3 regions of the Kaistia nematophila genome follow, and region 3 is predicted to be linked to each of the others. Evidence: predicted binding sites of a transcription regulator. Region 3 holds the regulator's gene; each other region holds the start of a gene.
What was found. Region 3 encodes PhoB, which activates phosphate uptake and scavenging genes when phosphate is short. Its sites were predicted from a motif close to TGTCATNNANCTGTCAT; they were not measured.
Positions count from the first base shown of each region.

Region 1 (4,026 bases), on a different contig from region 3:
AGAGCTGGCGCGACAGGCCGACGGCGAAATCGCAGATGTCGATCATCTCCTGCACTTCGCCGAGGCCTTCGGAGACGATCTTGCCGGCTTCGATCGAGACGAGGCGGCCGAGCGCGGCCTTGTGGGCGCGCAGTTCCTCGCCGAGCAGGCGCACCAGCTCGCCTCGCTTCGGCGCCGGCACGCTGCGCCAGGCCAGGAAGGCGGCGTGCGCCGTTTCGATCGCCTTGCCGGCATCGGCGGCGCTGGTCTCGGCGAGGCGGGCCAGTTCCTCGCCGGTGATGGGCGAATGGACGGCGAGCGTGCCGCCGGTGCGCGCCGCGGTGACGCCCAGGCCGGAGAGCAGGGCGTCGACCTCGGCCGCGAGGGGGTTCTTGATGGCGATCGTCATGGTGTTTCCTCGAATTCCGTGGTGTCCGCGCGGCGGTCAGAGCCGGGCATCGGCGAGATGGGCGATCTGCGCGCCCAATTCGTAATAGGCTTCCTTGAGCCGGCGCAAGCGCGCCTCGACCGGAGGCGTGACCGGCAGCGGCAGGTCGGCTTCGGCGATCCTGCCGGCGATGTGCTCCGCCAGCACGCGGCCGAACACCGTACCCGGCGCGATGCCACGACCATTATAGCCCGAGAAGGCGATGACGTTCTCCGCCAGCTTGTGGAAGCGCGGCAGGCTGTTGTCGGTCATGCCGATCTGGCCATACCACTCGGCCTCGAAGGCGACGTCGCCGATCTGCGGATAGATCCTTGTGAGCGCCCGCTTGGCCCAGGCGCGGTGGACGGAGGCGCCCGTGCCGCGCAGCGCTCCAACGCTGCCGAACACCAGCCGTCCGGCGCGGTCGAAGCGGAATGAACTTAGCACCTCCTTGGTGTCCCACGCGCCCTGCCGCTCGGGCAGGATCGAGCGGCGGAGTTCCGCGCGGAGCGGCGCGGTGGCGAAATTGAAATAGGGCAGGTGAACCTGTTCGCTGCGGATCTCGGGCCAGGGCATGTTGGTATAGGCGTCGGTCGCGACGACGATCCACGGCGCGGTGACGCTGCCTTGATCGGTCTTCACCCGCCAGCCGGAAGCGACCCTTTCCGCCTGCCGGACGGGGCTTCGCGTGTGCAGCCGCGCGCCGGCGCCGATCGCGGCATGGGCGAGACCGCGCGCATAGGCGAGCGGCTGCACCGTCCCGGCCCGAAGGTCGAGCAGCGAGCCGGCATAGGCGCGGCTTCCGAGCTTCGCCGCTGTCTCGTCGGCATCGAGCAGGCGCACGGCCGCGCCGCGCGCGCTCCATTGCGCCGCGCGCTGCCGGATTTCGGCGAGGCCCTTGTCGCCGACAGCGCAATGCAGCGTTCCGGCCGTTTCCAGCTCGCAGGCGATGTCGTAGCTGCGGATGATCTCGAAGACGAGCTTCGGCGCGTTGCCGAGCAGGTCGAGCAGGCGGTCGCCGTGATCACGGCCGAGCGTGGCCGGCAGATCGTCCGGCATCACCCACATGCCGGCATTGACGAGGCCGACATTGCGGCCCGAGCCACCGAAGCCGAACTCCACCCCTTCGAGCAGCGCGACGTCGAGCCCGTCGCGCGCCGCGTGCAATGCCGTCGAGAGGCCGGTATAGCCGCCGCCGACGATCACCACGTCGGCCTTGATATCGCGATGAAGCGGCGAGGTGGCCGGAGCGGCGGGCGCCGTGCGTTCCCAGAGGCCGTGCGATCGCGGGTCGTTCTGCATGTGCGGTTCCGCCAGGTTCCAGTCGGTCAGGTGCCGGAGGGGCAGGGGTGATCATGGCTGGCCGGCGGTCTGTCGACAATGAAAATCCGGTTGCTTCCCGCCGCTGCGTCATGACGCCCTGCGGGACTGTCATCGTTCTGTCATGACTGTCGTCGCAGTGATGCGGCAGGCACCGCGCCTGAACGATTTCGAGTTGCCCACGATCGATGAGCCACGCAGAAAATCCATTGCCGGCTGAGCGGATGGCGCGACCCGCCTCCGGCGTGATCTGGGCCTATCGGTTCGATGGCGAGGGGCGCGCGCGCCCGGTTCCGCTCGACGATACGATCGTGCCGACGGCGCCGGGCGAAGGGTTCCTCTGGGTCCATCTCGACGTCGTCAACAGGCTTGCGCGCGACTGGGTCAACTGCGTCGGCTGGCTCGGGCAGGATGCGCGCCGCCTGTTGCTCAGCGCCGACGATTACCCGGCGCTCGAATACGACACCCAGTCGGTCTGGGGCCGCTTCTCCGACACGCTGCAGGATCCCGACGAAGACAGCGACCGCACGGTGCCGATGCGCTTTGCCTTCGGCCCCGGCTATCTCGTTTCCGGCCGCCGCCATCCTGTGCGCGCCGCCGCCCTGACCCGCAAGAAGGTCGATGGCGGGCAGGTCGTCGGCGGGCCCGTCGCCCTGTTCGAGATGATGATCGACCAGGTGCTTCGCGCCGTCGCCGAGACGTTGCGGGCGTCGCGCGCCGAGGCGGATTCGATCGAGGATCGGGTGCTCGACGAAAGCCTGCACGACGAGTCGCGCCGGCTCGGGCCCCTGCGCCGCACAGCCGTGAAACTGCACCGCCAGCTTTCCGGCCTGCGCAGCATCCTGCGCGAATTCGCGGAGGACGAGCATGCCGACGACAGCCATGTCGCTTCGCGAGCGGCGGCGGAAAGGTTGCTGCGTCGGATCGAAACGCTCGATCAGGAGGTGCAGGAGGTGCAGGATCGGGCGCGCTTCCTGCAGGACGAGATCGCCGCGAAGCTCGCCACGATCAGCAACCGCCACCTCTATTTCCTGTCGATCATGACGGCGCTGCTGATGCCGCCGACGCTCGTCACCGGCTTCTTCGGCATGAATACCGGCGGCTTGCCCTTTCTCGAGGGCGCGCATGGCTGGATCAGCGCCACGCTGATCGGCGGCCTCGCCTCCGTCTGCACGCTCCTCCTGTTGAAGCGCCTCGGCTTTTTCGATTAGGGGGCGGCGGCGTCCGCTTCGGCCCAGTCGTAGAGATCGAGCAGGATCCGGCCGAGCGCGCGTCCGCGCGGACTGAGGCTGTAGCTCACCTCGCGCGGGTAATGGTTGCTCTCCGACCGGAGCACGAGCCCGCGCGCCACAAGTCCGGCCACCCGCTCGGTCAGGACCTTGGGCGTGATGCGGGGCAGCGCGGCCTGCAGCTCCGTGAAGCGCAGAGGCCCCGCCGTCAGCTGCCAGAGCGCCAGCGCGTTCCATCGATGCCCGAGAAAGCTCAGCCAGTCCTCGGCCAGACAGTCGGCGGGGCGACAGGCCTTTGGCGCATCGTCGCTCGGCGGGCTTTCCGTTTGGATAGTCACGATTCGGTATGGTCCTTGCGGCGTCGTCGGGCGTGATATCGCCCCGGAGGCAGCAGGGAACAAGCGATGGCGGGATATTTGATCGTCGGCGGCTATGGCCATGTCGGGCAGAGGATCGCCGCGCGGCTGGTCCGGGCGGGCGTCGCGGGCGTGCGGATCGCCGGCCGGGACGGCGCGCGGGCGCGATCGACGGCAGCCGCACTCGGCTGCGAAGGAGCCGTCATCGACATGGCCGATCCGGCCGGCTGGGACGCGGCGCTCGACGGGATCGGCACGGTAGTCGTCTGCATCGACCTCGCGACCGCCGACTTTCCGGCCACGGTGCTGGGGCGTGGGCTCGCCTATATCGACATCTCCGCGACCGACGCCGTGCTGGCGCGTGTCGAGGCGCTGGACGGGCTGGCGCGCCGGAGCGGCGGCAGCGCCGTGCTCTCCGTCGGCCTCGCGCCGGGTCTGACCAACCTGATGGCGCTCGAGGTTGTTGCGGATCTGGATCGGCCCGAGGGCGTCACGATCGGCGTGCTGCTCGGTCTCGGCGACGCGCACGGCGCCGCCGCCGTGGACTGGACGCTGGACAATCTGCAGCCGCTCGGGCCGGGAGAGATCGTGCCGGTCGATTTCGGCGTCCCCGGCCGGGCCGTTCCCACCATCCCCTTCGCCTTCGCCGATCAGCATGTCCTGATGCGTCGGCATGGGTGGCCGAGCGTGACCACGCGGCTGGGCTTCGCCTCGC
Region 1 covers NZ_JAPKNK010000006.1:241,187-245,212, forward strand. The annotation lists gene amaB (L-piperidine-6-carboxylate dehydrogenase) at 1-388, opposite strand, end outside; gene OSH07_RS15800 (NAD(P)/FAD-dependent oxidoreductase) at 425-1,708, opposite strand; gene OSH07_RS15805 (CorA family divalent cation transporter) at 1,951-2,937, shown strand; gene OSH07_RS15810 (winged helix-turn-helix transcriptional regulator) at 2,934-3,293, opposite strand; gene OSH07_RS15815 (saccharopine dehydrogenase family protein) at 3,360-4,026, shown strand, end outside.
Region 1: the regulator PhoB is predicted to act here: its motif matches at 1,836-1,852, upstream of OSH07_RS15805 (CorA family divalent cation transporter).

Region 2 (4,026 bases), on a different contig from region 3:
GCTGCGCCTGTTCGGCGACCGCCGCTAAGGCGGGGCATCCAGCGGATAGCGAGGGCGCGGCCTAGGCCGCGCCCTTTTTTATTGCCGGCGCGCATTTTCGTTGCCAGCGCCCTTGCCGTCGCTATGGTCGCCCCGCTCAATGCGAGACAGCGCCATGCATGCCACGCCGGACCCCATCGAAATCCGCCCCGTCACCCTCGACGACCTCGCCGCCATCACGGCGATCTACGCGCATTCGGTGCTGCACGGCACGGCAAGCTTCGAGCTCGATCCGCCCGACCTCGACGAGATGCGACGGCGCCACGACGCGCTGCTCGCCGGCGGCCATCCCTATCTGGTCGCGACCGAGAGCAACGAGTTGCTCGGCTATGCCTATGCCGGCCCCTATCGCGCCCGGCCTGCCTACCGCCACACGGTCGAGGATTCGATCTATCTGAGCCCGGCCGCGCAGGGGCGCGGCGTCGGCCGCCGCCTGCTCGCGGCGCTGATCGAGGCCGCGACCGAGGCCGGCTTCCGCCAGATGGTCGGCGTCATCGGCGATTCCGGCCACCAGGCGTCGATCCGCCTGCACCGGGCGCTCGGCTTCCGCCTCGTCGGCATGTTCGAGAATGTCGGCTGGAAGCATGGCCGCTGGCTCGACAGCGTGCTGATGCAGCGCGCCCTCGGCGCCGGCAGCGACGCGCCGCCGGGCATCCCTTCTAGTGCCCCCGACCTTCAGATATAGCGAAGGGATATCAGATGAGAGGGAAGGTGCCGTGAAGCGCTTCGCCACTGCGTTAGGGATTATGCTGGCGGGAGCGGGCAACGCCCATGCGTTCTGCTCCGAGCCATACGGCCGTTTTTCCGCTCCGAGTGCACCCGGCAGGTTCGACCGTCCCGATGTGCCCTACTGCCTCTCCAGCTATAAATGGTCAGGGAAGCATGAGTGCGATAGCTGGGAAATCGATAGCTACAAGCGCGAGGTCGAGGAATATATCGAAAAGCTGAACTCGTTTGTCAGCGAGGCCAATGCGTTGTCGCAGCAAGCCAGCCGGTTCGCGCGAGAGGCATATGACTATGCGCGATGCGAGGCCGACGAGATCTCCAATCAGCACCAATAGACCCGCCAAGCCGATCTAGGACGGCTCAGCCCTGAACGAGCTTCAGCTTGGTATCCAGCACCGCCAGCACCTGCCGCAGGTCGTGGCCGCGCTTCATGATGTAGCCGCCCGCCGCGATCACCGCATAGGCGCCCTGGCGGTTCCGGAGCTCCGGATCCTTCACCACCTTGTAGAGCGGCATTTCGGATGAACGGCGGAAGATCGAGAACACCGCCTTGTCGCGCAGATGGTCGATCGCATAATCGCGCCATTCGCCGGCGGCGACCATGCGCCCATAGACGCGCAGGATCTCGTTCAGCTCCAGTCGGTTGAAAGCAATCAGGGGCGCGACCTTCGTCGCTTCCGGCGGTTTCAGCGTGACCAGCGTCGCGCTGCCGCCGGCCGACGCCTTCTCGTCACCTTCGCTCAATGGCGCCTCCTGTTACGAGCCGCTCCGTCATCGAAGCGTCATGATCGCTCCGATCGACACGACTGGCAAGGCTCGCGAACGATTCGGCCCGGAACGGCGGTCCGCCGGCATTCCGGAGCCGGCAAACGCGATTTCGCCGCAATCATCACGCCGCTTTGAAGTTAAGCCTAAAAATTCCTTTATTCCGCCCTTTTTCGGCCCGGCACCGGCCGCATTGGCCCGGCAATATCTCATCATCGCTTCGAACGGTCCGGCTTGGCCAAGGCTTCGGAATTTCTCAGCCCCCCAGCCCCCCGGGGTCCTCAGTCGAGCCGGACCACCTTCGAAGCAGACGTCGAATTGCATTCCCCCTCCCAAAAAGTCCCCTGAGGTCGGCCCCCGCCGGCCTTTTTCTTTGCCTGCGGGACGGGCGCGGCCCTCCGGTCTTGAATCTCCGCTGCCAACCGGCGATATCAGCGCCGCCGCGCCTGCGCCGGCCTGATGCCGATCGCGTTCCCCGCCTGCCGATGGCCCGTGGCGACGGGACGAAAATACCGGAGAGAGAAGCGTGTCTGAACAGAAGCCAGCCGCCGAAACCCGCACTTTCGAAGCCGAGGTCTCCCGCCTGCTGCACATGATGGTGCATTCGGTCTATTCGAATCGCGATGTCTTCCTGCGCGAACTGATCTCCAACGCCGCAGACGCCTGCGAGAAGCTGCGCACGCTCTCGCTGTCGGATCCGGCCATCGCCGAGGGCGGCGACGCCTTCCGGATCGTCATCGAGGCCGACAAGGAAGCGCCCAGCCTCGCCATCGCCGACAACGGCATCGGCATGGACCGGCAGGAGCTGATCGACAATCTCGGCACCATCGCCCAGTCCGGCACACGCGCCTTCCTCGAGCAGGCCGGCGAGGGCGCGAAGGGTTCGGCGCTGATCGGCCAGTTCGGCGTCGGCTTCTACTCCGCCTTCATGGTCGCCGACAGCGTCACCGTCCTCTCGCGCAAGGCCGGCTCGGACGAGGCCTGGCGCTGGCATTCCGACGGCAAGGGCGCCTACGAGATAGAGCCCGTCGACCTGGCCGAAGCGCCGGCGCGCGGCACGCGGATCGTGCTGCACCTGAACCCCGACAATGCCAGCTATGCCGAGACGGAGACAATCGAGCGCATCGTCACCGCCTATTCGGCGCATGTGCCGGTGCCGATCGTGCTGAAGCTCGCCGATGGCACCGAGGAGCAGCTCGCCGACGGCAGCGCGCTGTGGCGGAAGTCGAAGGCCTCGGTCACCGAGGAGGAATACAAGGACTTCTACGGCCATGTCGGCGGCCGCTTCGACGAGCCGGCCGTCACCATCCACTATCGCGCCGAGGGGCGGACGGAATATTCCGTGCTGCTCTTCGTGCCTTCGTCGCGGCCGTTCGACCTGTTCGAGCCGGAGCGGCAGGGCAAGGTGAAGCTCTACGTCCGCCGCGTCTTCATCACCGACGAGGCCGAGATCCTGCCGCCCTGGCTGCGCTTCGTGCGCGGCGTGATCGATTCGGAAGACCTGCCGCTCAATCTCTCGCGCGAGATGCTGCAGAAGAACCCGGTGATCGAGGCGATCGGCAAGGGCGTCACCAACCGCATCCTCGCCGACCTCGACAAGCTCGCGACCGACAATGCCGACAGCTTCGCCAAGGTCTGGGAATCCTTCGGCGCCGTGCTGAAGGAGGGCCTCTACGAGGCGCCCGACCGGCGCGACGGCCTGTTCAAGCTTGCCCGCTTCAAGACGACGACCGGCGGCGACGCCTGGCGCAGCCTCAACGACGTAGTCGCCGGCTTCCGGCCCAACCAGACGGCGATCTACTACGCGCTCGGCGACGATGCGGCGACCATCGCCGCCAGCCCGCATCTCGAGGGCTATGCCAAGCGCGGCGTCGAGGTGCTGGTGCTCGCCGACCCGGTCGACGCCTTCTGGGTGCGCACCGCGCTCGGCTTCGACGGCAAGCCGTTCCAGTCGGTAACGCAGGGCGCCGCCAGCGTCGACCTGATCCCGGTGCTGGAAGCGGAGGCCGCCAAGGACGCCGCCAGCGAGGACAAGCCCGCCTCCGAGGCGGCGCTCGCCGCGCTGACGCTGCGCCTCAAGCAGGCGCTCGGCGACAAGGTCGTCGAGGTGCGCGGCTCGAACCGGCTGGCGACCAGCCCGGCCTGCCTGGTGGCGCCGGAGTTCGGGCCCGACAGGCAGCTGGAAAAGATCCTGGCGAGCCGCGACGGGGCCGGCGGCCGCGCCGCGCAGATCCTCGAGCTCAATCCGGCCCATCCGCTGGTGGCCGGCCTCGCCGCCCAGGCGGCGGCGGGCGGAGCTGCTGCCGAGCGGGTCGACGCGGCCGCGCCGCTGATTTTCGGCCTGGCGCGCATTCTCGACGGCGAGGCGCCGGATGAGCCGGCCGCCTTCGCCAGGGCGCTTGCGGGCCTGATGGAAAAGACCATCGGCTGAAAGACGGGCACCGCGGTCCGGCCTTGCTGCCCCAATCGGGCGGAAAGACCGGGCCGTGACACCGC
Region 2 covers NZ_JAPKNK010000004.1:382,264-386,289, forward strand. The annotation lists gene OSH07_RS12570 (Bax inhibitor-1/YccA family protein) at 1-28, shown strand, start outside; gene OSH07_RS12575 (GNAT family N-acetyltransferase) at 155-724, shown strand; gene OSH07_RS12580 (hypothetical protein) at 756-1,100, shown strand; gene OSH07_RS12585 (DUF2794 domain-containing protein) at 1,126-1,509, opposite strand; gene htpG (molecular chaperone HtpG) at 2,057-3,961, shown strand.
Region 2: the regulator PhoB is predicted to act here: its motif matches at 1,535-1,551, upstream of OSH07_RS12585 (DUF2794 domain-containing protein).

Region 3 (4,026 bases):
CTCACGGATCGGGAATGCGCTGCAAGTTGGGGAAAACGGCCGGATCCTCTTTGACGAATCCCCCGGACTCTTGTCACCGAGTCACGCCATATAGTATTTTACTTTTCGTTAAGACACGAAATATCGAGCAGGTACCTCCCCCTGACCCTTGTATGGCGTCCGCAGTCGTCCGGCATCCCGGCTGAACGACCGTGACAGGATTCCGGGTATCGCTCCGACCGACAAGGACACGCTAATGACTTGGACGGACGAACGGGTTGAGTTGCTGAAGAAGCTCTGGACCGACGGCCTGAGCGCAAGCCAGATCGCTTCGGAACTCGGCGGCGTAACGCGTAACGCAGTCATCGGCAAGGTACATCGGCTGAGCCTCTCGGGTCGTGCCAAGCCGGCCGCAGCGCCGGTCGCCCGCCCGCGCAAGCCCGCGTCGACGACCAGTAGCCGCTCTGCAACGACAGGGCGTCCCAATCCCGTCAGGCCGATGGTGGCCGGCAACACGGCCCTGAAGCCTCTCGGCCAGATGGCGCCCGAGCCGCGGCGCGTGCCACGGCCTGTCAGCTCGGACGACGTCGTCGTTCCGATCAGCCTGCACGCCACGATCCTCACGCTCACCGAGCAGACCTGCAAGTGGCCGATCGGCGACCCGAGCACCGAGGATTTCCACTTCTGCGGCCAGCGCTCGAATTCGGGCATTCCCTATTGCGAATATCATTCGCGGGTAGCCTACCAGCCGGTGCATGACCGCCGCCAGAAGAAGGCCGTCGGCGCCTGATCGCGCCAGCCTGACGACGACGGCGTCCGCGCCTTCGTCCCGAAATGCCATTCCGGCCGTGCCGCCCTCCCCCCGAGGCGCACGGCCGTTTCTTTTTGTAGCACTCCCATCCGGGCAGCAAAAAGCCGCGCCGGGAGATACCCGAACGCGGCTTTGCTTGTCTTCAGGCCGCCTCCCGGGGGAAAGGCGGCGATGAAAGGGATTCAGGCGGCGGCGAACTGGTCGTCGAAGGAATAGCCGGAGCCCCGCACGGTGCGGATCGGATCCTTGACGCGGCCGCGGTTCACCGCCTTGCGCAGGCGGCCGATATGGACGTCGACGGTGCGCTCGTCGACATAGACGTCACGGCCCCAAACGCCGTCGAGCAGCTGCTCGCGGGAAAATACGCGGCCGGGGCTCTTCATCAGATATTCGAGCAGGCGGAACTCGGTCGGGCCGAGATGCAGCTCGCGACCCGAACGGCGGACGCGATGCGTCTCGCGGTCGAGCTCGATGTCGCCGGCGCGCAGCAGCGAGGCGATCACCTCCGGGCGCGAACGGCGAAGGATGGCGCGGACGCGCGCCATAAGCTCCGGCACGGAGAACGGCTTGACGACATAGTCGTCGGCGCCGGTGGCGAGGCCGCGGATGCGCTCCTGCTCCTCGCCGCGGGCGGTGAGCATGATCACCGGCAACGTGCGGGTGGCATCGCGGGCACGGAGGCGGCGGCAGAGTTCGATGCCCGAGATCCCGGGCAGCATCCAGTCGAGCAGCAGCAGGTCGGGCACGGTCTCGAGCAGGCGCATCTCGGCATCGTCGCCACGCGGCACCACTTCGACGGCATAACCCTCGGCTTCGAGGTTGTAGCGGAGGAGGAGGCTCAGCGCCTCCTCATCCTCGACGATCATAACGCGCGGCGTCATTCACGAAGATCCTAGCATTCAGGCGTTTGGTCAGTTCTGCTCATAGGCAACGGCGGTCGTGCTGGAATCGTCCTGCTTCGGACGATCCTCGGCCAGAACCTGGCCGGTGACGACATAGTGCACCGTTTCGGCGATGTTGGTGGCGTGGTCGCCGATGCGCTCGATGTTCTTGGCGCAGAACAGGAGATGCGTGCAGAAGGTGATGTTGCGCGGATCTTCCATCATGTAGGTCAGCAGTTCGCGGAAGAGCGACGTGTACATCGCGTCGATCTCTTCGTCGCGCTTCCAGACCTGGTAGGCCTGCTCGACGTCACGCGTGGCGTAGGAGTCGAGCACGTCCTTGAGCTGGGCGAGCGACAGCTGCGCCATGTGCTCGACACCGGTGTTGAAGCGCTTCGACTGGAACTGGCCGTCGAGCGCGATGACGCGCTTGGCGATGTTCTTGGCGAGGTCGCCGATGCGCTCGAGGTCGCTGGCGATGCGCTGGGCGGCGATGACTTCGCGCAGGTCCATCGCCATCGGCTGACGACGCGCAATAATCATGATCGCGCGCTCTTCACATTCGCGCTGCAGCACGTCGAGCTTCTTGTCGTCGGCGATGACGGCGCGCGCCGTATCAGTGTCGAGCCGCATCAGCGAGCCGACGGCGACGTCGACGAGACGCTCCGCCATGCCGCCCATCTCGGCGATCCGGCGGGCAACGTCGTTCAGCTCTTCGTCGTACTTGGAAACGATGTGTTCGGACATGTCGTGCTCCTACCCGTGGCCCGGCTTAGCCGAAGCGACCGGTGATATAGTCCTGGGTGCGCTTGTCGGACGGCGAGGTGAAGATCTTCGTGGTCTCGTCGAATTCGATCAGCTCGCCGAGATACATGAAGGCCGTGTAGTCGGAGACGCGCGCCGCCTGCTGCATGTTGTGGGTGACGATGGCGATCGTGTAGTCGGTCGTCAGCTCGTCGATCAGTTCCTCGATCTTGGCGGTCGAGATCGGATCGAGCGCCGAGCACGGCTCGTCGAACAGCACGACTTCCGGCCGTACCGCGATGGTGCGGGCGATGCAGAGGCGCTGCTGCTGGCCGCCGGAGAGGCTGAGGCCGCTGGAGTGCAGCTTGTCCTTGACCTCGTTCCAGAGGGCGCCGCGCGTCAGCGCCGCCTCGACGCGTCCGTCCATCTCGGAGCGCGAGATGTTCTCGTAGAGGCGGATGCCGAAGGCGATGTTGTCGTAGATCGACATCGGGAACGGCGTCGGCTTCTGGAACACCATGCCGACGCGGGCGCGCAGCATGTTGCGGTCCTGGTCGGGATCGAGGACGTTCTTGCCGTCGAAGATCACCTCGCCCTCGGCGCGCTGGCGCGGATAGAGGTCGTACATGCGGTTCAGCACGCGCAGCAGGGTCGACTTGCCGCAACCCGACGGGCCGATGAAGGCGGTGACCTTCTTCTCGAAGAGCGGCAGGTTGATGGTCTTCAGCGCCAGGCTGTCGCCGTAGAAGAACTTCAGATTGCGGATCGAAATCTTCTCGGCCATGCCGGCCGTGTTCAACGCGGTCTGGGTCATTTGGAAGCCTTGGGGCTGAGGAAGGCGCGGGCGACGATGTTGAGCGCCAGCACGGTAAAGGTGATGAGCAGGGCGCCGGACCAGGCCAGCTTCTGCCAGTCCGGATAGGGCGACAGGGCAAACTGGAAGATGGTGACCGGCAGCGACGACATCGGCGCGTTCAGGTCGGTGCTCCAGAACTGGTTGTTCAGCGCCGTGAAGAGCAGCGGGGCGGTTTCGCCGCTGACGCGGGCGATCGCCAGCAGCACGCCGGTGACGATGCCGGAGAGCGCCGCCTTGTAGGCGACGTGACGGATCATGATCGAGCGCGGCAGGCCGAGCGCGGCGGCGGCTTCACGCAGCTGGTTCGGCACCAGGTTCAGCATGTCCTCGGTGGTGCGGACGACGACCGGGATCACCAGGATCGCAAGCGCCACCATGCCGGCGAAGGCCGAGAAATGGCCCATCTGGACGACGATCACCTCGTAGACGAACAGGCCGATGACGATCGAAGGGGCCGCCAGCAGGATGTCGTTGATGAAGCGGACCACCGTCGTCAGCTTGTTGTGACGGCCGTATTCCGACATGTAGGTGCCGGCCAGGATGCCGATCGGCGTGCCGATGACGACGCCGCCGACGGTCATGACCAGACTGCCCCAGATGGCGTTGAGCAGGCCACCGGCAGAGCCGGGCGGCGGGGTCATCTCGGTGAAGACCGCCAGCGAGAGGCCGCTGAAGCCCTGGTAGAGCAGCGCCAGCAGGATCAGCACGAGGCAGATCAGGCCGAAGCCCGTCGCGGCGAAGGAGAGCGCCAGCAG
Region 3 covers NZ_JAPKNK010000001.1:824,924-828,949, reverse strand. The annotation lists gene OSH07_RS03750 (GcrA family cell cycle regulator) at 236-769, shown strand; gene phoB (phosphate regulon transcriptional regulator PhoB) at 973-1,671, opposite strand; gene phoU (phosphate signaling complex protein PhoU) at 1,702-2,418, opposite strand; gene pstB (phosphate ABC transporter ATP-binding protein PstB) at 2,444-3,229, opposite strand; gene pstA (phosphate ABC transporter permease PstA) at 3,226-4,026, opposite strand, start outside.